One region of the Kocuria tytonicola genome, then DNA from elsewhere that is predicted to be linked to it. Evidence: predicted binding sites of a transcription regulator. Region 1 holds the regulator's gene; each other region holds the start of a gene.
What was found. Region 1 encodes HrcA, which represses chaperone genes, less so after heat shock. Its sites were predicted from a motif close to TTNGCACTCGNNNNNNNCGAGTGCNAA; they were not measured.

Region 1 (7,328 bases):
GCGAGGTGCCGCAGGTGGACCCCGACGACCAGGCCGAGAAGTACCTGCTCGCGGAGCGCCTGCTCACGGCCGCGGGGTTCGAGTGGTACGAGGTCTCCAACTGGTCCCGGGACGCCCACGGCCGCACCGCGCGGCAGAACCGCAGCGAGCACAACCTCGCCTACTGGCGGGACCAGGACTGGTGGGGGATCGGGCCCGGGGCCCACTCCCACAGCGACGGTGTGCGCTGGTGGAACATCAAGCACCCCCTGCCCTACACCCACCGCGTGCGGGCCGGGGAGTCACCCGCCGTGGGGCGCGAAACCCTCGACGCGGACACCCGCTACGTGGAGCACGTGATGCTGGGCATCCGCATCCGCGAGGGCCTTCCCCTGGCCACGCTGCGCCCGGAGGGCCGCCGCGCCGTCGCCGGGCTGATCGCGGACGGCTGGCTGGACGGACCCGCGGCCCTCACCGGCACGGCGGTGCTCACGGACGCGGGGCGGCTGATGGCCGACGCCGTGACGCGGCGCCTGCTCAACTGGTGAGCCCCGACGGGCCCCGGCGGGGGGGCGGGGTCAGGCGCGGCCGGTGGTGACGCGGTCGTAGAAGTGCGTGCTGAACCGGTACTGGTGGGGCTCGCCGCGGTTCACCTTGATGCCCGCCCGCACGGACGTGACAGCCAGGTACACCCACGTCACGGCGGCGACCACGGAGAACACGCCTCCCGCCACGGGGACCAGGGACAGCACGATGCCCGCCAGGATGATCAGGCTCGGCAGCAGCGTGTGGTTCAGGGCCTCCCGGGACTCCTGCGCCGTGAAGGGGCCGCGGTCCGTGAAGACCCGGTGGATCAGGTAGCTGGGCAGCGCGCCCACCACTCCGCCGAGGTGCGCCAGGGTGGCCCACTGGCGGTCCTGCGCCACGTCCAGGGGCTGGGCCACGGGGGACACGGACTCGAACGGGGTGTCCTCGGTGCGAGCGGACTCGGGAACGGGCGTGGCGGCAACGTCAGTCACAGTGGGGTGTCCCTTTCAGGGGCGGTAGCCGGTGCAGGCAGGATCGCGGGGGCCTGGCACCGTCATTCTACGGTGTGCGGCTGGGAAACCGCCCGGTCGGGCGTCACAGAACGACGTCGTGCGCGTCACCGCGGGCAGGCGGGCCGCCGCAGGCAGGTCGCTCGGCTCACTGCGGGGCGGTGAGGAAGTCGATCAGCTCCTCCACCCGCCCCAGGAGGGCAGGCTCCAGGTCCGCGTAGCTGTTCACGCGCGTGAGGATGGCCTGCCACGCGCGGCCCACGTCCTGGGGCGTGCGGTGGGGGAGTCCGAGCTCCCGCGCCATCCCGGTCTTCCAGTCCTCACCGCGGGGGATCACGGGCCACGCGGGGATGCCGAGCGTGGCGGGCTTCACGGCCTGCCAGATGTCGATGTACGGGTGGCCCAGGACCAGCACGTTGTCCCGTGCTCCGGGAACCTGCAGGGCCTTCTCGGCGATCCGGGACTCCTTGGACCCCGGCACCAGGTGGTCCACGAGGACCCCGAGCCGACGCTTCGGCCCCGGCCGGAACGAGGCGATGGCACCGGGGAGGTCGTCGATGCCGTGCAGGGGCTCCACCACGATCCCCTCCACGGCGAGGTCGTGGCCCCACACCTTCGCCACGAGTTCGGCGTCGTGGTAGCCCTCCACCCAGATCCGGGACTCCTTGGCCACGGAGGCCCGCAGGCCCTCGACCGCCACGGAGCCGGACCGGGTGAGCCGGGGCTTCGAGGGGCCGGCCGCGGCCACGGGTGGAGTAAGCCGCACGGGCTCCCCGTCCAGGAGGAATCCCGGGCCCAGGGGGAAGGTCTTCACGCGGCCGTGGCGGTCCTCCAGGCCCACCACGCGCATGCCCCCGATGACCTCCACGCTCACGACGGCGCCCACCCACCCGGTCTCGACGTCCTCCAGGACCATGTCGCGGGCCACCGGGACCTCACGGGACGTGGGCCCGGAGCGGGACAGCTGGGGGTCGCCGAGGTCCTGCGGGCCCCAGCCCCACCCGGGTGCGTTCACGGCGGTCTCCTCGTTCTGGTGCTGTGGTCTTCCGACGCGCGGCACCCGCGGTGCTCTGGCACGGGACCGGCCGGGCGGCCGAATCAGCCGCGAGCGTACCAAAGGGGGCGGGGGAGACCCGGGCCGCTAGACTCCCCGGATTAGCACTGTGTTCCCATGAGTGCCAAAATTGACCGGACGCAGCGGCCGGACGCAACGGGAGGTGAACGCCGTGGAGCACCCGCGCAGGGCTCAGATCCTGCGGGCCATCGTGGAGGACTACGTCCACTCGCGCGAACCCGTGGGCTCCAAGGCGCTCGTGGAGCGCCACCGGCTCCCCGTGTCCTCCGCCACGGTCCGCAACGACATGGCCGCCCTCGAGGAGGACGGCCTGATCGTCGCCCCCCACACCAGTTCCGGCCGGATCCCCACCGACCGCGGCTACCGCCTGTTCGTGGACCAGATCTCGGCCCTGCAGCCGCTCACCCCGGCCCAGCGCCGGGCCATCCAGGTGTTCCTCGACGGAGCCGACGACCTCGACGACATCATGGAGCGCACCGTGCGCCTGCTGGCCCAGCTGACGCACCAGGCCGCCGTGATCCAGTACCCCGTGCGCACGGGCATCACGGTGCGCCACGTGGAGCTCGTGGACCTCGGTGCGGACACGCTGCTGGTGATCCTCATCCCCACCTCGGGCCGCGTGGTCCAGCGCAGCGTCGCGCTCGCCGCACCCCTGGACGAGGCGCGCGTGCTGGAGCTGCGGTCCCTGCTGCTCGCGCGGCTGCTGGCCGCGCCCCTGGACACGGTGCCCAGCGCCCTCGCAGATCTCGAGGTCGCGGTACCGGAGGCTTTGGGCGACGCCGCCCGGGCCGTGGGCGACGCGCTCACCGTGCTGGCCGCGGCGTCGGACGAGCACCGGCTCGTGCTGGCCGGAACGGCCAACCTGGCACGCTTCAGCGGGGACTTCCCCCAGAGCATCTCCCCGGTGCTCGAGGCCCTCGAGGAACAAGTGACCATGCTGCGCCTGTTGTCCGAGATGCAGCAGGACGAACGGGGCGTGGCCGTGCGCATCGGCTCGGAGCAGGGCGACGACCCCCTGGCCGAGGCCTCCGTGGTGGCCACGGGCTACGGCCCGCACGCCGCCTCCAAGGTGGGGATCGTGGGCCCCACCCGCATGGACTACCCCACCACCATGGCCTCCGTGCGCGCGGTGGCCCGCTACCTGTCCAAGAACCTGGGGGAGTGAGCGCCGCCCCGGCGCCGCCGCCCCCGACCACTGACACCGACACCGACACGAGAGAAGAAGCGACGACATCGTGAGCGACCACTACGAAACCCTCGGCGTGAGCCGTGACGCCAGCGCCGAAGAGATCAAGCGCGCCTACCGCAAGAAGGCCCGCAAGCTGCACCCGGATGTGAACCCCTCCCCGGAGGCCGCCGAGGAGTTCAAGCGCGTGTCCCACGCGAACGACGTCCTCTCGGACCCGGACAAGCGCCGCGTGTACGACGCCACGGGCAACGAGAACGGCACGGACACGGGATTCGGCGGGGGCTTCCCCGGCACCGGGTTCGGGTTCTCGGACATCTTCGAGACGTTCTTCCAGGGCGCGGGCGCCGGGGGCCAGCGCGGCCCGCAGTCCCGTACCCGGCAGGGCCAGGACGCCCTGATCAACGTGCGGATCTCCCTCAAGGACGCGGTGTTCGGCGTGGAGAAGGACATCACCGTGGACACCGCCGTCACGTGCCCCACGTGCGGGGGCTCGTGCTGCCAGCCCGGCACCAGCCCCACCACGTGCAGCATGTGCAAGGGCTCCGGCCACATGCAGTACCAGCGCCAGTCCATCCTGGGCATGGTCACCACGCAGGCGCCCTGCTCGCAGTGCAACGGCTTCGGCACCGTGGTGGAGCACCCGTGCCACGAGTGCTACGGCGAGGGGCGGGTGCGCGACCGCCGCCCCCTGACCGTCAAGATCCCCGCCGGCATCCAGTCCGGCAACCGCATCCGCCTGGGTGGCCAGGGTGAGGCCGGTACCGCCGGCGGCCCCAACGGAGACCTCTTCGTAGAGCTCAAGGTGGACCCCGACCCCACCTTCGTCCGCGAGGGCGACGACCTGCACGCCCGGCTGCGGATCCCCATGACCGCCGCCGCCCTGGGCACCACCGTGACCCTGGAGACCTTCGACGGCACCCGCAGCGTGGAGGTGGAGCCCGGCACCCAGTCCGGAGCCACCGTCACCCTCGACCACCTGGGCGTCACCCATCTGCGCGGCAAGGGCCGTGGGGACCTGCAGGTGCACTTCGAGGTGGAGACCCCGCGCAACCTCACGGGGGAGCAGCGCGAGCTGATGCAGCGTCTGGCCGCACTGCGGGACGAGGAGTCCCACGACGGCACCACCGTGAACACCGCCAGCGCCGGCGGGTTCTTCTCCCGGCTGCGCGGACGGTTCAACGACCTGTGACGAACCCCGTCTTCCACCACGAGGACCTCACCGGGGCGCGCCCCGGCGAGGTCCTCGACGTCGTCGGCCCCGAGGCCAGGCACGCCGTGACCGTGCGGCGGCTGCGGGCGGGCGAGCCCCTGGACCTCGTGGACGGACACGGCACCCGGGCCACCTGCGTCTTCCGGACGGGGGAGCGGGACCGCATGGGCGTGCTCGTCGCGGACGTGCGCCACGAGCACCCGCCTGATCCGCGGCTCACGCTCGTGCAGGCGCTGGCCAAGGGGGACCGGGACCTGCAGGCCGTCGAGTCCGCCACCGAGCTCGGCGTCTCCCGCGTGGTCCCGTGGCAGGCCGACCGCAGCATCGTGCGGCTGCGGGCCGAACGCGCCGCCAAGACCATGGCCAAGTGGGAGTCCTTGCTGGCCACGGCGGCCAAGCAGTCGCGCCGCGCGGCCTGGCCCCGCCTGGAACCCTGGGTGGACACCGCCGGCCTCGCGCGCCTGGTCGCCTCCGAGCCGGAGACCCTGTGGCTCGTGCTGCACGAGAGCGCCCCCACGCGCTGGACCTCCGACGAGGTGGCGGCATGGGGGGAGCGCGGACACGTGGCCGTGGTCGTGGGCCCGGAGGGCGGGATCAGCGAGGACGAGCTGAGGACCCTGCGGGACGCGGGCGCCCGCCCGCTGCGCCTCGGGAGCACCGTGATGCGCTCCTCGACCGCCGGTCCCGCGGCCCTGGCGGCGTTGAGCGCCGTGCTCGGCAGCTGGGACTGACGCCCACGGGGCCGCCACCCGGGGCCGTCGGCCCGTGACAGGGCACGTCGTCAGGAAAGGCCCTCGTGCGAGACGGTCGGCGTCCGCCCGGACCCTCTTCACGCCTTCGGGTGGGCGGCGGCTCGGGCCGACGGCGCCCGCTGGCCTTCTCGTGCCCGGTTCACCCCGCGCGCGGGGTCACTTGCCATCGGCAACGACGATCTCGTGGTCGTCCACGAGCGTGGTCCCGTGGTCGTCCGTGCCACTCACCCGGACCGTGTAGGTGCCGGGATCGAGATCCACGGTGGTGCGGACCTCGGCGCCCGCGGCGGGATCCGTGCCGGGTGTGGCGGCTTTCACGGTGTCCCCCTTGACCCGGCGGTCACCGGTGGTGATCTCCCAGCGCACGTTGTGCACCGTGGGGAGCACCCGGGCGAAGATCGTCAGGGGGCTGGCCGGGTCCGCCGCGGTCTGGGGGTCGATGAGCCAGACGGGTGCCGCCACGGCCGGGTCGCGGGGCAGGGGATCGGTGAGGTCCACGGAGCCGAACGCGCGGTACCCGGTGCGTCCGTCCACGAGGATGCGCACCTCCTTGGCCGTGGACGAGTCCAGCAGACCGGCTGTGACCACCGCGGCGGAGACGGTGTAGACCATCTGCTGCAGGGCCATGCGGGCATCCTGCTCCGGCAGCGGCGTGGCGAACGCCGCGGCGGGCAGGTCCACGGTCACGGTTCCGTCCGGGGACACGGAGGACCCCACGGTGCTCACCGCGGACCACAGGGAGCGGTAGTCGGGGTCGGAGGGCTTCGCGGAGGTCACCATGAGGGCCGCGCGCGCCACCGGGTCCGCGACGTCCTTGCTCTCGGGGGTGCGGAACTCCCGGAACAGGTATCCGGCCTGGTCCCCGGAGCCCACCCAGTACACGGGTGCCTGCTCGGTGGCCACGCCGTCCCCGGAGTCGTCCGTGGAGACCGGTGCGGATCCGATGCCCGGTGCGGCCGCCGAACCGTTGTCCGGGCGGTCCGCGGCATTGCCGCACGCACCGAGCCCGAGGGCGAGCGCGGCGGTGAGCGTCACGGCCACGGTGGCCCGGGCGGTTCCGCCGAGCGCTCGTGTCCGTGGTGCCTGAGCCGCCATGCGCTCTCCCTCCCGTGGCTCCGTGCCGTGCGTTCGTGTCCGGTGCGTTTTCCGGCTTCACAACCTACCCACTGCGACGCGTGTCCGCCGCGCGTGTCGCGCCGGGGGCGGGACCGTTACCGGATCGCAACCGGGGGATCCCTGTCCGGACCTCACGGTACGCTGGGACGTGATGACCGAACGACTCGAGGGGACCGACACCCTGACCACTCCACCCAGTGAATCCACCCGTGTGACCGTGCACCTGCCGGACCGTGACACCGCCGTGCGGTGCCTGGGGCAGGCGGACTCCACCCTGCGCCTGCTGGAGGGCCAGTTCCCCTCCGTGCGCATGACCGTGCGGGACCTGGACGTCTCGCTCGACGGACCCGTGGTGGAGACCCGCCTGGCGGCGTCGCTGCTCGAGGAGCTGCTGGCCATGGCGCTGCGCGGCACGGAGATCACCGAGCGCACCGTCATGCGCGTGTCCCGGATGATGCGCGAGGCCCAGGGCCTGCGCCCCTCCAGCGCCCTGTCCACGAGCATCCTCTCCACGCGGGGCCGCACCATCCGGCCCAAGACCGTGAACCAGAAGGCCTACGTGGACGCGATCGACGAGCACACCGTCGTCTTCGGGATCGGCCCCGCCGGCACCGGAAAGACCTACCTGGCCATGTCCAAGGCCGTGCGCGCCCTGCAGGCCAAGGAGGTCAACCGGATCATCCTCACGCGCCCGGCCGTGGAGGCGGGGGAGCGGCTGGGGTTCCTGCCGGGGTCCCTCAACGACAAGATCGACCCCTACCTGCGGCCCCTCTACGACGCCCTGCACGACATGATGGACCCCGAGTCCATCCCCCGGCTCATGGAGGCCGGCAGCATCGAGGTGGCCCCGCTGGCGTACATGCGCGGGCGCACCCTGAACGACGCCTTCGTGATCCTGGACGAGGCCCAGAACACCACGCCCGAGCAGATGAAGATGTTCCTCACGCGCCTGGGGTTCGGCTCCCGGATC
Region 2 (7,328 bases), 1.6 Mb from region 1:
CCGCCTGCCCGGGCTGCAGGCCGGTCTCACCGAGCGCGGCGGGCAGGGTGAGCCCCATGGACACGGACAGCGCCGCGCCCGCGAAGGCGGTGCCCAGCGCCGAGCCGATCTGGCGCACGGTGCTCTGCGTGGCGGACGCCTGGCCCGACGACGCCACGGGAACGTCCCGCAGCACGGTGCCGGTGAGCTGCGCGGAGGCGAGCCCCAGGCCCACGCCGTAGCCCACGAGCGGCAGGGCGATCAGCCACGCCGAGGTGCTGGGCCCCATGAGCAGCGCGAGCACGGCGACCCCCACCACCTCGAGTCCCAGGCCGATCAGCACCGTCCCGGGAGCGCCGAACCGCGCCGCGAGGTGCCGCGCGGACGCCCCGGAGATGAACGCGCCGATCGCCATGGCCGCGAGCACCAGGCCGGACTGCATGATGTTCAACCCCAGCACGTTGGTGAGGTAGAGCGGCAGCACGAAGATGATCGCGAACTCACCCACGGCCACCATGGCGGCCGTGAGGTTGCCCCACGAGAACGTGCGCACCTGGAAGAGGTTCAGGTCCAGCAGGGCGGAACGGCGCACGCGGGCCCGGTGGCGCTCCCACACGACGAACAGCGCCAGCGCCACGAGTCCCACCGCGAGCGCCACTGCCACGACGGACACGGACGCGGTGGCCGGCCACACCCAGCCGAAGATCGAGAAGTCCGCCGTGGGGGTGAGCCAGCCGATGGCCGGGCCCTCGATGATCGCGAACACCAGCGCACCGAACGCCAGGGCGCTGAGCATGGCGCCGTCCACGTCCGCGCCGCGCTCGCGCACGTCGCTGCGGGTGTTGGTGATGCTGCGCCAGCCCACCAACGCAATGATCGCGGCGAGGGGCAGGTTCACCAGGAAGATCCAGTGCCAGGACGCCCAGTGGGTCAGGGCGCCGCCCACGAGCGGGCCGATGGCCGCCGCACCGGACATCACCGCGCCCCACACGCCGAACGCGGGCCCCCGGTACTTGCCGCGGAACAGCGCGTTCACCGTGGACAGCGTGGACGGCATGATGAACGCCGCGCCCAGCGCCTGCACCGCGCGGGACGCGATCAGCGCCCCCGCCGTCCCGGACAGCGCCGCCAGCAGGCTGCCCCCGGCGAACACCAGCAGCCCCGCCATGAACATGGTCTTGCGGCCCCACCGGTCCGCGAGCTTGCCCGTGGACAGCAGCAGTGCCGCGAGCAGCACCGCGTAGAGGCTGTTGACCCACTGGGCGTCCGTGAGGTCCAGGTGCAGGTCGGAGATGATCGCGGGCAGGGCCACGCCCACGATCGTGCCGTCCAGCACGATCATCCCGAGCCCCGCGGCGAGCGCCCCGAGCGCCACCCAGTCCCGCCGCTGGGGCGCGGGTGCGCCCCCGACGTCGCTCGGTTGCGTGTCCGCCGCTCGTGTCGATGCCATCGTCAAGCCTCCGCAGCTGGTTCGTGCCCGCTCACGTCCTGGGTCGGTGGCCGACGGCGCTCGGGCGAGTTCTCCTGGCGGGAAGATTATCCCCTCGTCGCGTACGCGTGCATGGAGCGTGGGGAACCGGGCTCCGCGGGGGCGGGACGGGCGGGGCGGCCCCGGTGGCCGCCGTGGTCGCCGGCAGGGGACCGGTGAGCCTCAGGTCCAGCGCATGACCGTGGCGGCGTCCACGGTGACGCTCCCCGGGGAGGCTGCGGCGGCGGCGTCGTCCGCAGCGGGGTCCGCGATGCCGAGCTCCGCGGGGGTGACGGTGCGCAGGTCCTGGTGGGGATCGTCCACCGGCGCGCGCAGCAGGGTGGCGGTGGCCCAGCCGTGGGTGAGGAGGTGGTGGTCGCTGTCCGGCTCCTCGGGACCCGTCTCCGCGCTGTAGGTCACGGCGATGTGCTTCTCGTCCCCGCGCCCGATCTGCGCCTGCACCGCGCCGAAGCTCGCGAGCCGCGCGGGCCTCAGACCGCGCAGCCGCTCGGGGGCGACGTCCGGGACGTTGAGGTTGAGGATCCACTCGTGGCAGGCCCGGCCCTCCCAGCGCTCCAGGGCGAAGCGCGTGACCAGCAGCGCCGTCTCCCAGTGCTGCGGGGCACCCGAGGTGATGGAGACCGCAATGCCCGGGATGCCATGGGACGCGGCCGTGAGCACGGCGCCCACGGTGCCCGAGTGCAGCGTGGCCTTGCCCGTGTTCGCACCCAGGTTCACGCCCGAGAGCACCATGTCCGGGCGCGGGCCGAACGCCCCGTAGGACGCGAGGAACGCGATCAGGGCGGGGGCGGCCCGCACCCCCACGCACTCCACACCCTCGGGCATGTGCGGGGGGTCCGCGGGCACCAGGGCGATCCGCCCGTCGATCTCCTCGCCGGACAGGGACGAGCTCGCACCCGAGTACTCCTCGGCCGGCGCGGCCACCGTGACGGTGTGCCCGCGGTCCAGCGCGGCCCGCACCAGAACCGCCAGCCCCGGGGACGAGATGCCGTCGTCATTGGTGACCAGGATGTGCATGGGGTCCATGGTGGCACGCGCCCGGCACCCGGGCCAGGGTGGGAGGTCTGCGTTGCGGGCCCCCGGCTCTCAGGAGACGGTGCGCACCGTGATCTGCCGCGCGAACTTCTCGATGGTGGTCCGGTTCCCTGTCCCCAGGCCGCGCCGGGCCACGTTGAGCGCGCCGGCGGAGGCCCCGAGTGCCACGGCGTCCACGAGGTCGAGGCCGCGCGCCAGCCCCACGGAGATGCCGGCCGTCATGGAGTCCCCCGCGCCGCGGTGGTCCAGCGGGGTGATCGAGGGCGCCGAGACCTCGCGCACCGCGTCGTGCTCCACGAGCAGCGCCGGGTCCTTGGCCCGGGAGACGACGACGGCGCCCGCGCCCCGCTCCACGAGCGCCCGCCCGGCTGCCACGAGGGACTCGGGGGTGTCGTCCGGGGCGAGGTCCAGGTCCCGCACCTCCTCGTGGCTGATCTTCAGCACGTCCACGTGGGCGTCCACGGCCGCGAGCGCGGGTGCGCCGCTGAGGTCCGCCACCACGGTGGTCCCGGCGTCCCGGGTGTCCCGGATGAGACGGCCGAAGAACGACGCCGGCACCACGTCCCCGGGCTCGGACCCCGTGACCGTGAGAACGTCCGAGGCGAGGGCGTCCACGAACGCCGTGCCGTAGAGATCGTCGAGCTCGTGCCGGGACAGCTCCGGCGGCGGCATGTGGGCCACGGTCTCGCGGTCGTCGCCCCGCAGGTCGTACACGTAGCCGCCGTTGCCGTACCCGTAGCGCACGGCGTTGACCTGCATGCCCAGCCCGTCCAGCATCGAGCGGATCAACGCACCCAGCTCCCCGCCGAACGGGCCGTTCACCGAGACGTCCGCTCCGAGGGATCCCGCCATGCGGGCCACCCACAGTCCCTGGCCACCGGGGTGCATGTGCACGTCCGACTCGTGCGGGCTGCGGTTGCGGTACGCGGCCGGCTCGGTGATCTCCGTGATCAGCAGCGGCGTGGGAACCAGGACGGAGAGGCGCGGTTTCGCGCTGGAACGGGTGTCGGTCACGCACGAAAACTACCCCACGCGGGTGCTGGTGAACAGGACACGCAGCTGTCACGATGGTGGGATGAACGCCACCGAACCGGTCCGCATCGTGGAGGGTCAGGCCGCCAGTGAGCACACGCGGCAGGCCCTGAGCGCCTATTTCAGCGAGCTCGACCACCGGATCGACGGCGGCTTCGACCCCGAGCTCACGGAGGTCACCGGGCCCCAGGACGTCACCCCGCCCCACGGGGACTTCTTCCTCATGACGGACCTCGTCACGGGCGAGGTGATCGCGTGCGGCGCGGTCCGGAAGCTGGACGAGGAGCGTGTGGAGCTGCGCCGGATCTGGGTCGCCCCGGCGCACCGCGGCAAGGGCCACGCCCGCACCCTCGTGCGCGCCCTGGAGAACAAGGTCCGGGCGTTCGGCGCGCTCACGGCGGTGGTGTCCCTCAACCCCGAGATGACCGAGGGCATCGCGATGTTCCGCAACCGGGGCTACCAGCCCGTGGAGTCCTTCCACGAGTCCACCACCGCATCGGTGTTCCTGGCGCGTCAGCTGTAGCGCGTTCCCTGCGCGCCCTCGAAAGGTTCTGGGGTGCAGTTCTGCCCGCGGTGTCGGCGCTCTCGTGGGTGGAACTGCACCCCGGTCACCGTGGACGCTCGGGGAGTGGCTACTGCCGGGCGTCCCGCGTCTTCTTGTCGTTCGCCTTCTCGATGGCGTCCACCAGCTTGTCCTTCGTCATCCCCGAGCGGCCCTGCACGTCCAGCTCCTGCGCGATCTCGTAGAGATGCTCCTTGGAGGCGTTGGCGTCCACTCCCCCGGCGGTGTCCTCCGAGTTCAGGCCGCCCTTCTCGGCACTGTCGTCGGACGGCCCGTTCTCCTCCTTGGGCTCCCAGTGGTCCCCCACCTTCTCGTGGGTGTGCTTGATCGCCGCCCACGCGGTGCGTGCGGCACGGGCGTCGTCGTGGTACTCGTCCTGGGCGGAGTCCCAGGTCTGTGCGAACGTGTCCTGCGCCTTCTCGTCGGAGCGCTGCAGCGTGGACGGGATCTCGTCCTGCCGCGCGCGGCCGTTCTTCTTCGCCTTGGGCACGGGGTCCTCCTGACGCGGTTCGGATCTCTGGGGCCACCATCCTACGGATGCCGACGACGCCGTGGCCCACCCTTTCGGGGCGCCGTGGCCCGGCTTCCGCGGGCCACCACGGCGCAGCAGGCAGCCGGGGAGCCGCCGGAGCGGCAAGCCCCCGCCGCCGGGGGGGCAGGACTTTGCCTTGAGCGGTGGCCACTCAAGATTTGTGCCCCAAGCTCTGGCACTCCGTCGAGGTGAGTGCTATATTTTCCGTAGTTGAGTCAGAGGGACTCAAGAAACGTGATGGCTCCACGTCCGCGGGACGAGCAGGGCAGCGGGGCACACCACGGATGTGCTGCACAGGGAAGGAATGACCGTCATGGCTACTTTCGATCCGTTCTCCGAGGTCCAGAACTTCGCCAACCAGGTGCTCTCCACCCGCAACGGGCTGGAGCAGATGCCCATGGACCTCTTCCGCCGGGGCTCCAACTACTACCTCGCCGCGGACCTGCCGGGCATCGACCCCACCAGCGTGGACGTGGACGTGGACGGCCAGCTGCTGACCATCCGCGCACAGCGCCGTCTGCCCTCCGCGGAGAAGGACACCAAGTGGATCGTGCGGGAGCGCCGCAACCACTCCTTCGTGCGCCAGCTGAACCTGGGCCAGGGCATCGACACCGAGAACATCACGGCCGCCTACGACAACGGCGTGCTGACCGTGACCATCCCGGTCTCCCCCAAGTCCCAGCCCCGCAAGATCCAGGTGGCCACCGGTCAGAACCAGGACGGCGTGGTGCTGGAGCACGGGCACAAGGACGAGTCGCCCGAGTCCTCGGAGGACTCCGAGAACTGAGCTCCACCTGAGACAGCAGTGGGCCCGCAGGAGATCTCCTGCGGGCCCACTGCTCTGTTCGGCGCCGTGCGGGTCAGTGACCCATCCAGCGCACCACCCGGTCCAGGTCCTCGGTGGCGCGGACGGACCAGACCATCAGCGCGTACACGTGCGGGCCACCCTCGCACACCACCGTGGTGGTGTCCACACCGGCACGCACGAGGTCCGTGACGAACTCCATGGTGTCCGGGTAGAGCATGTCCCGGTCCCCCTGCAGCACGAACGTGCGCGGCAGCCCGTGCACGTCCCCGAACGCGGGGCTGACCACGGGGTCGGTCACCTCACGGGTGCCCGCCCACCAGCGGCCCGCGGCCCGGGGGCCCTCGGTGTCCAGCATGTGGTCCACGTCCCGGTACTCCTCGATCTCGGGGTTGCTCACGGTCGCATCCACCCACGGGGAGATCAGGATCAGGCCCTCGGGCGTCGCCGGGATGGACGGTGCCGCCCCCGGGTGCGTCTCCCGGGCGGGCGATGCCGCGGCGTCGCGCAGCCGCATGGCCTGGGCCACCGCCAGACCGCCACCCGCGGAGTCGCCGGAGACGAACACCCGGGTGCCCAGCGTGCGCGCCAGGTCCCACACGCCGTCGGCCAGCACGAGTGCCTCGTCCACCGTGTGGTCCGGGGCGAGACCGTAGCCCGGCACGAGCACCGTGGCACCCGTGCGCTGGATCAGGGCGTCGATCCACCGCCAGTGCGTGGTGGTCACGGGGTGCACGTACGCGCCGCCGTGCCAGTGGATCACCACGGGTGCGTCCGTACGGGCGAGCGCCGCCTTCGGACGCGCGACGACCACCGGGTACCCCGCCACCATGACCTTCCCGAACTCCGCACGCTTGTGCATGCCCCGGTGCGGCGCGGCCTCCTCACGGTCCTCGGCGGCCAGGGAGGCGAGCAGCTTCTCCTCGGACTCCCACACGTTGGGCAGCACCCGCAGCCCCTGGTTGGTCAGCCGCAGGGCGGCATCCGCGGGCACGAGGGCCACGTCCACGGCGGCCACGGCGTGGTCCGCCGACGCCGCCGCGTGACGGCCGTAGCGCAGGGCACGGACCCGATCGCTCTCGGTGGGCGCCGCGCCCTCCTCGTGCTCCGGGGACGACGCCGCGTGGCGGGCCGCGTGGGCCGCAGCCGGCGTGCCGGTGGTCCCGGAACGGGGGGCGCCCGTCTCGTTCTCCGGCGCGGGGTGCGCTGCACCCTGAGCCGCCGTGCCGAGCGCCGCTGCTGCCGCGGCCCCGGCTCCCGCGGCGCCCGCCGGACCGGTTGCGCGCTCTGCCGCGCGAGGTGTCCCCTCACGTCCCGGTCCCGCGGCCTCATCCAGCGCGCCGGTCGAGTCCTCGACTCCCTCGGTGGCCGAACCCTGGGCGCCCCGGTGGGGAACACCCTGCTCGGTGGCAGAGCGATCAGAAGCACGCTGGGCGGCAGCCCGGTGGCGGTGGGCGGTCTCCGCGCGGTGGCGACCCCGCGCGCGGGCGCGGCGTGCGGCGTCGTCGTCCTGCTCGGTGGCACCGGAGACGGCACCGGCGGCGGCGCCCTCGCGGGCGAGGGACTCACCCTCCACGTCAACGCGCGGCAGGATGCGGTCCAGCCAGCGCGGGATCCACCAGGCCTTGTCCCCGAGCAGCCGCATAACCGCGGGGATCAGCAGCATGCGCACCACGAAGGCGTCCAGGAGCACGCCGCCCGAGAGGGCGAAGCCGATGGGCCGGATCATGGCGAGGTCCGCGAAGATGAAGCCCGCGAACACGGAGATCATGATGATCGCCGCGGCGGTGACCACCGAACGGCCCGCCTTGAAGCCGTACACCACGGCCTGACGCGGCGCATGCCCGTGAACGTATGCTTCGCGCATGCCGGAGACCAGGAAGAGCTGGTAGTC
Region 3 (7,328 bases), on a different contig from region 1:
AGGTCCCGCTCACCGAGGAGAACATGCGCGCCATGTACGCCCTCATGGACACCGTGGGCCAGGGTCACGCGCACGTGAACCTGCGCTCCTACGAGTACTACCGGGCGTTCTGGACCAACTTCGCCGAGCGCGGCCAGGGCCGGCTGTACTTCACCTACGAGGACGGCAAGCCCTCCGTGGGCGCCTACGTGATCGCCTACGGCCGCAAGGGCACCTACAAGGACGGCGGCTCCACCCCGCGGCGCAGGCAGTACGGGGACTCCCACCTGGTGCAGTGGAGCGCCATCACGGATCTGAAGCGGGACCACGGGATCACCCAGTACGACTTCTGCGGCACCCCGCCCTCGGACCAGCTCAAGAACAAGGAGCACCACTACTACGGCCTGGGCCTCTTCAAGACGAGCTTCACCAAGACTGTCGTGGACTACGCAGGAGTCTGGGACCAGCCGCTCAGCCGTGCGAAATACGCTGTGTGGACCAGCCTGGCGGAGAAGGTCCAGCGCCAGCTCTGGGTGCGCCGCACGGGGCAGCCGTTCTACTGAGCGGCCGGCTTCCGGTCGACGCGCCCGGCGGCACCACCGCCGGCGCCTGATGGACGCGCCCTGACGCGCCCGCCACACCAGTTCCGAGCAGTGCCCGCGGCGGCAGGGAAGGTTCATCCGACGTGAGCGTGACCGAACAGTTGACCCGCATGGCCCACCAGGGCTATCCCTCCTCCGGGGAGGGGACCGAGTCCTCCGGTGTGGAGGACCTGCCGTTCGGCCCCGGCGGGGACACGGCGCTGCGGGAGGCCGTGCGGCCCACCACGCCGCGGCGCCGCCCGCGCCCCCTGCCCCGCCCCACCGAGGAGCAGGCCGCACGCGCCGAGCTGCGCAGCTCGGCCGCCCACCCGTACACCGGCCCCCGGACGGCCGCGACGCCGCGGACCACGGGGAGCCGCCCTCTCCGCACGGGCCAGTCCGCCCCGGCCGGTTCCCCGCAGGCCACGGCACTGCCCGTGCTCACCCCGGGTCAGATCGCCGCCGACCGCGCGGGCCAGGGGCACCGCGCGGGGGTTTCCGCCGCTCTCACCGAGCCGGTCAGCACGGCCTCCCGGCGCGGAGCTGCCCCCGCGGCGTCGCCGGTGGAGCGCCCGGAGACGGTGGAGCACGAGATCGCCCCGGCCACCACGGCCATCCCGCGCGGCCAGTACCCGGCCGCGCGCGTGGAGCCCCCGGCCGCACCGAAGTCCCTGTTCCGCTCTCTCGTGGCGGGCGACGCCGCTCCCACGGCTCCCATGCGGGTGCTGGACCGGCTCACGGCCACCCCGTTCCAGAACCTGCGCAAGTTCGGGGACGGCACGGACCGGCAGGCCCGGCGCACCCTGAACTTCGCGCTGCGCCTGGCGGAGACCATGTTCCACTACGGGGCGGACGCCCTGGACGTGGAGAACGCGATCATCGCGGTGTGCGCCACCTACGGGGTGGAGAACCTGGAGGTGGACATCACCAACCAGTCGGTGACCATCAACTACGTCGCGGAGACCACGCCCACCGGAAAGCTCGTGGCCGCGGGCCAGGGTGCCTCGGCGGGGTCCGGTGCCTCCGAGGACCGCACCGCGTCCTTCGCGGGGACTCCCGGGACCACGGGGGAGCGGCGGGAACCGGGCGCGCCGCGCACGGGCGAGGACCCGTGGGGCGACTCGCTGACCTCCAGCCACACCGTGATGCGCGTGGTGCGCTCCTGGACGGACAACTACTCCGGGTTGGCGGACTCCCACCAGCTCGTCACCCGGATCATCGAGGGCGAGATGCCCCTGCGCAAGGCCGAGCGCGAGCTCGCGGCGATCAATGCCCGCCCCAAGCCCTACGCCCGCTGGATGGTGGCGGCAGCCACGGTGATCGCGGCGGGGACCCTCGCCCTCGCGCTGGGAGCGTCGTTCGCGGGTGCCCTCGTGGCCGTGGGCTCGGCCACGGTGGTGCAGTTCGTCACGGGCAAGCTGGCGGCGTGGCGCATCCCCGAGTTCTTCTCCCTGGCGGCCAACGCGTTCGTGGTCACGCTGATCGCCATCGTCGTCTCCGCGCTCGGGGTGGAGCTCTCCCCGCCCAAGGTCATCGCGGGCGGGCTCATCATGCTGCTGCCCACCACGCGCATGGTCTCCACCATGCAGGACGCGATCAACGGGTTCCCGGTCACGGCCGCTGGGCGGCTGCTCTCCACGGCCATGGCGTTCCTGGGCATCGTGGCCGGGATCGCCCTGGGGGTCTCCACCACGGTGAACCTGGCGGGAGCACCGCCGATCGACGTCTCGCAGTCGAGCTTCACCCCCACGGGCGTGCTCACCAACATCGTGTTCATGCTGATCTCCACCGCCCTGATCGCGGTGACCATGCAGGTCAAGCCGCGGCACGTCCCCCCGGCGCTCGTGGCGGCCGCCGTGGGACTGCTCTTCTACCACGGGGCCGCGGCGCTCGGCGCGGGCAGCCGGATCGGCACGGGACTCGGCGCGGTGACCAGCGGCTGCGTGGCCGCCCTGTTCGCGGCGCGCTCCCGGATTCCCCAGGCGGTGCTGGCCATCCCCGCCATGACGTTCCTGCTCCCGGGGCTCACCCTGTTCCGGGGGATGTACGCGCTGACCGTGGAGACCCCGTCCTCGGGGCAGGGCATCACGGAGCTGGTCAACGCCATGGCGTCGATCGTGCTGCTGGCCGCCGGCGTGGTGCTCGCCAAGTACCTGATGCGCCCGTTCATCGAGCAGATGCAGCACCTCTCCCAGCGGCGGAACCGGCGCCGCTGACGCCGCACGGCGGCGCGGGTGCCGTGCCCTCAGCCCCGGGGAACCCCGTCCGGCAGCCGCCAGTCCACGGGCTCCGCCCCCTGCTCCCGCAGCAGGTCGTTGACGCGGGAGAACGGGCGGGATCCGAAGAAGCCGCGGGACGCGGACAGGGGCGAGGGGTGTGCGGACTCCACGGTGGGGGCTCCACCCAGCCATGCGGCGGTGCCCCGGGCATCCCGGCCCCACAGGACGGCCACGAGCGGCTGCCCGCGCTCGCCGAGCGCTCGGATGGCACGCTCCGTGACCTCCTCCCACCCCTTCCCGCGGTGGGATGCCGGGGAGCCCGCCTGCACCGTGAGCACCCTGTTGAGCAGCATCACGCCCTGACCGGACCACGAGGACAGGTCCCCGTGCGCGGGTGGTTCGACCCCGAGGTCCGCGTGCAGCTCCTTGTAGATGTTCTGCAGGGACCGCGGCACGGGGCGCACGTCCGGCGCCACCGAGAACGAGAGCCCCATGGCGTGCCCGGGCGTGGGGTAGGGGTCCTGGCCCACCACCAGCACCTTGACGGCTGCCATGGGCTCCTGGAACGCGCGGAAGATCCGCTCCCCGGCGGGCAGGGTGTGGCGCCCCGCGGCGTGCTCCGCGCGCAGGAACTCACCCATCTCGCGGATCCGCGGCTCCACCGGCGCCAGGGCCTCCGCCCAGTCCTGGTGCATGATCTCGTGCAGCGGGCGCGGGGTGCTCACGGCGGTCCTCCTGGGGCTCGACGGCGCACGGCCGGGTCCGCGGCGCGCGCTAGGGTTGAGCCCATGTCTACCACGGGAGAGGATCTCGACGAGCTCGACCGCGCCGTCCTGGAGCTCGAGGCCCAGCACTGGAAGTACCGGGGTGCGAAGGAGTCCGCGATCCGCGCCCGGCTGGGGCTCAGCCCCGTCCACTACTACCAGCGGCTCAACTCCCTGGTCTCCTCCGAGGCGGCCGCCCGGCACGCGCCCATGCTGATCGCCCGGCTGCGACGCGCGCGGGAGCGCTGAGCGCCGGACGCGTGCCGGGGGCCAGCATCCGGAGGGGTGCCGTGGTGTCCCGTCCCGCGTCCACACCGCCCGCGGCCGGCACAGTCCATCCGCCGCGGCCCCGCCCCGTCCGTCCCGCAGGCACCACGGCCGCTGCAGGACGGGGGAGGGGTGCCCGACCACAGAAGGAAGCAGACCATGAGCCAGTACCCCCACGACGAGTTCGACGACGTCCCCGAGGACGGTGCCCGGCAGGGCGCGCACCGCGGCCACAACCCCCGGGCCCGCACCGGCTCCCGCCGCGAGCTGCGGGCCGTCGTGGCCGCCGGGGTGACGTCGCTCGTGATCGGCGCGGTGTGCTTCGTGAACTCGCCGCGCACGGCGCAGGAGCCGCAGGCCGCGGCCGCATCCCCGGTCTTCTCGGTCCCCTCGGCGGGACCCGACGCCGCCTGGGCGGGGGCGTCGCAACGGTGCGCGGGCGGCGTCGTCCCCGCCTGATCCGGGCGGCGTTCAGCCGGGAATGAAACCCGGGCCCGGGGCACGGGGACCGTTTGCGGTTCCGCGCGCGCGGGTGCCAGTATTGGGTTAGCACTCAGTCGAGTGGACTGCTAACCGGGTCCGGTGGCGGTTGCCCGGCACCCGAGTGACACCACACCACGGTGAGGTGGCGCGGCACGGTGAGGACCGTGCCGCGGAGCCGTCCGTCGCGGGCATCGTGGTGACAAGTCTTGTTTGTCAACCGTCCAGGAGGGACGAAACACATGGCAAAGATGATCGCATTCGACGAAGAAGCACGCCGCGGCCTCGAGAAGGGCCTGAACACCCTCGCGGACGCCGTGAAGGTCACGCTCGGCCCCCGCGGTCGCAACGTGGTGCTCGAGAAGTCCTGGGGCGCCCCCACGATCACCAACGACGGCGTGTCCATCGCCAAGGAGATCGAGCTCGAGGAACCCTACGAGAAGATCGGCGCCGAGCTCGTCAAGGAGGTCGCCAAGAAGACCGACGACGTCGCCGGTGACGGCACCACCACGGCCACCGTGCTGGCCCAGGCCCTCGTGAAGGAAGGCCTGCGCAACGTGGCCGCCGGTGCGGACCCGCTGTCCCTGAAGCGCGGCATCGAGAAGGCCGTGGCCTCCGTGACCGAGCAGCTGCTGTCCTCCGCCAAGGAGATCGAGACCGAGGAGGAGATCGCCGCCACCGCGTCCATCTCCGCCGCGGACCCCGAGATCGGCAAGCTCATCGCCGAGGCCATGGAGAAGGTCGGCAAGGAAGGCGTCATCACCGTCGAGGAGTCCAACACCTTCGGGCTGGACCTCGAGCTGACCGAGGGCATGCGCTTCGACAAGGGCTACCTCTCCGGCTACTTCGTCACGGACGCGGACCGCCAGGAGGCCGTCCTCGAGGATCCCTACATCCTCATCGTGAACTCCAAGATCTCCGCCGTGAAGGACCTCGTCCCCGTGCTGGAGAAGGTCATGCAGGCCGGCAAGCCGCTGCTGATCATCGCCGAGGACGTGGACGGCGAGGCCCTGGCCATGCTGGTGCTGAACAAGATGCGCGGTGCCGTGAAGTCCGTGGCCGTCAAGGCCCCCGGCTTCGGCGACCGCCGCAAGGCGCAGCTCGCGGACATCGCCATCCTCACCGGTGGCCAGGTCATCACCGAGGAGGTCGGCCTGTCGCTGGAGTCGGCCACGATCGACCTGCTGGGCCAGGCCCGCAAGGTCGTGGTGACCAAGGACGAGACCACCATCGTGGACGGTGCCGGCACGCAGGAGGAGATCGAGGGCCGCGTGGCGCAGATCCGCGCGGAGATCAACAACTCCGACTCCGACTACGACCGCGAGAAGCTGCAGGAGCGTCTCGCCAAGCTGGCCGGCGGCGTGGCAGTCCTCAAGGCCGGCGCGGCCACCGAGGTGGAGCTCAAGGAGCGCAAGCACCGCATCGAGGATGCCGTGCGCAACGCCAAGGCCGCCGTGGAGGAGGGGATCGTCGCCGGTGGTGGCGTGGCCCTCATCCAGGCCGGCGCCAAGGTGTTCGACTCTCTGAACCTCTCCGGTGACGAGGCCACCGGCGCGAACATCGTGAAGGTCGCCATCGACGCCCCGCTCAAGCAGATCGCCCTCAACGCCGGCATGGAGCCCGGCGTGGTGGTGGACAAGGTGCGCGGGCTCGAGACCGGCTGGGGCCTCAACGCCGCCACCGGCGAGTACGAGGACCTCATGGCCGCGGGCATCAACGACCCCGTCAAGGTGACCCGTTCCGCGCTGCAGAACGCGGCGTCCATCGCCGGGCTGTTCCTCACCACCGAGGCCGTGGTGGCGGACAAGCCCGAGCCCGAGGCCGCCGGTGCGGGCGCGGGTGCCGATCCCATGGGAGGCATGGGCGGCATGATGTGATCCCACTCCTCGTGAGTGGTGCCCCACCCGCCCTGCGGGTGGGTGCCGAGGAGGACCCCGGACGCGCAGGTCGTGTCCGGGGTCCTTCCCTGTCCGGGGGGCGGTCGGCGTGCCAGCCCTCGCCCCGGGCGCGGCGGTGACCGGGTCCGGCACTGTGCGTGTCGGCGGGTTTTGCGAGGATGGGGCCATGACGATCATTGCTTCCGCGGACGGCTCGGCGCTCGGCAACCCGGGGCCGGCGGGCTGGGCCTGGTACATCGACCCCACCTCGTGGCGCGCAGGCGGCTGGGCCCACGGCACCAACAACATGGGGGAGCTCACGGCGGTGCTGGACCTGCTGGAGCAGACGCGCCACCGGGCGGACGAGCCCCTCACGGTCTACTGCGACAGCCAGTACGTGATCAACTCGATCACCAAGTGGATGCCCGGCTGGAAGAAGAAGGGCTGGAAGAAGCGGGACGGCAAGCCCGTGATGAACGTGGACATCATGAAGGCGCTGGACCGCGAGCTCTCCGGACGCACGGTGCACTTCGAGTGGGTCAAGGGCCACGCCGGTCACGAGCTGAACGAGGCCGCGGACGAGCGTGCTCGCGCCATGGCCACTGCGTACCAGGCGAAGAAGGCGCCGGGGGACATGCCCGTGGGCCCCGGGTTCCGTGACGACGCCGGCGAGGAAGCCTGCGAGGGGTCCGGCGAGGGCGCCGGTGGGGAGGCCCGCGGCGCACAGTCGCTCACGGGCACCTCACCCGGCCCTGGCCGTCGACCCGGTTCAGGTGGAGGTGCTGCTGGCGCAGACACGCCCCCCGTCTCCGGAACGACCGGTGCGCGGCCCTCGTCCGAGGCACCGGAGAATTTCGCGGTGCCGGACGAGTACGAGGTGCTGGATCGTTCCGACGCATCCGAGCCGGACCTGTTCTCCGAGCTGGAGGCCCTGGACCGGGTCGGTGCGGGGAACGGATCGGCAGCCGGGCACGGGGAAGCCCCGGACGGGAGCACGGCGGGCGCGCACCCGTGGCCGCCCCACCTCGTGGCGGAGGCCGTCACGCGTGAGACCGCAGCCGTCTGCGCACCGGCCGGTCCCGGGACCGAAGCCCTCCTGCACCCGCGCATGCTGTGCGTGGACGCGCGGGGCAGGGCGGGCGGCGCCCCGGACTTCGCCGC

Region 2: a site for HrcA is predicted at 4,802-4,828, ahead of EAE32_RS00620 (Hsp20/alpha crystallin family protein). Genes of this name have one in related genera too.
Region 3: a site for HrcA is predicted at 4,357-4,383, ahead of groL (chaperonin GroEL). Genes of this name have one in related genera too.

What each region holds. Positions count from the first base shown of each region.
Region 1 is NZ_RDEX01000001.1:1,682,978-1,690,305, reverse strand. Features, by position in the region: gene hemW (radical SAM family heme chaperone HemW) at 1-527, shown strand, start outside; gene EAE32_RS07640 (DUF4870 domain-containing protein) at 558-998, opposite strand; gene EAE32_RS07635 (DUF3097 domain-containing protein) at 1,165-2,031, opposite strand; gene hrcA (heat-inducible transcriptional repressor HrcA) at 2,243-3,256, shown strand; gene dnaJ (molecular chaperone DnaJ) at 3,327-4,469, shown strand; gene EAE32_RS07620 (16S rRNA (uracil(1498)-N(3))-methyltransferase) at 4,466-5,221, shown strand; gene EAE32_RS07615 (GerMN domain-containing protein) at 5,399-6,337, opposite strand; gene EAE32_RS07610 (PhoH family protein) at 6,510-7,328, shown strand, end outside.
Region 2 is NZ_RDEX01000001.1:126,504-133,831, forward strand. Features, by position in the region: gene EAE32_RS00595 (MFS transporter) at 1-1,429, opposite strand, end outside; gene surE (5'/3'-nucleotidase SurE) at 1,631-2,485, opposite strand; gene EAE32_RS00605 (1-phosphofructokinase family hexose kinase) at 2,555-3,517, opposite strand; gene EAE32_RS00610 (GNAT family N-acetyltransferase) at 3,579-4,058, shown strand; gene EAE32_RS00615 (ChaB family protein) at 4,168-4,587, opposite strand; gene EAE32_RS00620 (Hsp20/alpha crystallin family protein) at 4,943-5,416, shown strand; gene EAE32_RS00625 (MMPL family transporter) at 5,490-7,328, opposite strand, start outside.
Region 3 is NZ_RDEX01000002.1:23,671-30,998, forward strand. Features, by position in the region: gene EAE32_RS08385 (lipid II:glycine glycyltransferase FemX) at 1-542, shown strand, start outside; gene EAE32_RS08390 (threonine/serine exporter family protein) at 665-2,776, shown strand; gene EAE32_RS08395 (uracil-DNA glycosylase) at 2,806-3,504, opposite strand; gene EAE32_RS12110 (DUF3263 domain-containing protein) at 3,568-3,792, shown strand; gene EAE32_RS08405 (hypothetical protein) at 3,970-4,269, shown strand; gene groL (chaperonin GroEL) at 4,533-6,167, shown strand; gene EAE32_RS08415 (ribonuclease H family protein) at 6,355-7,328, shown strand, end outside.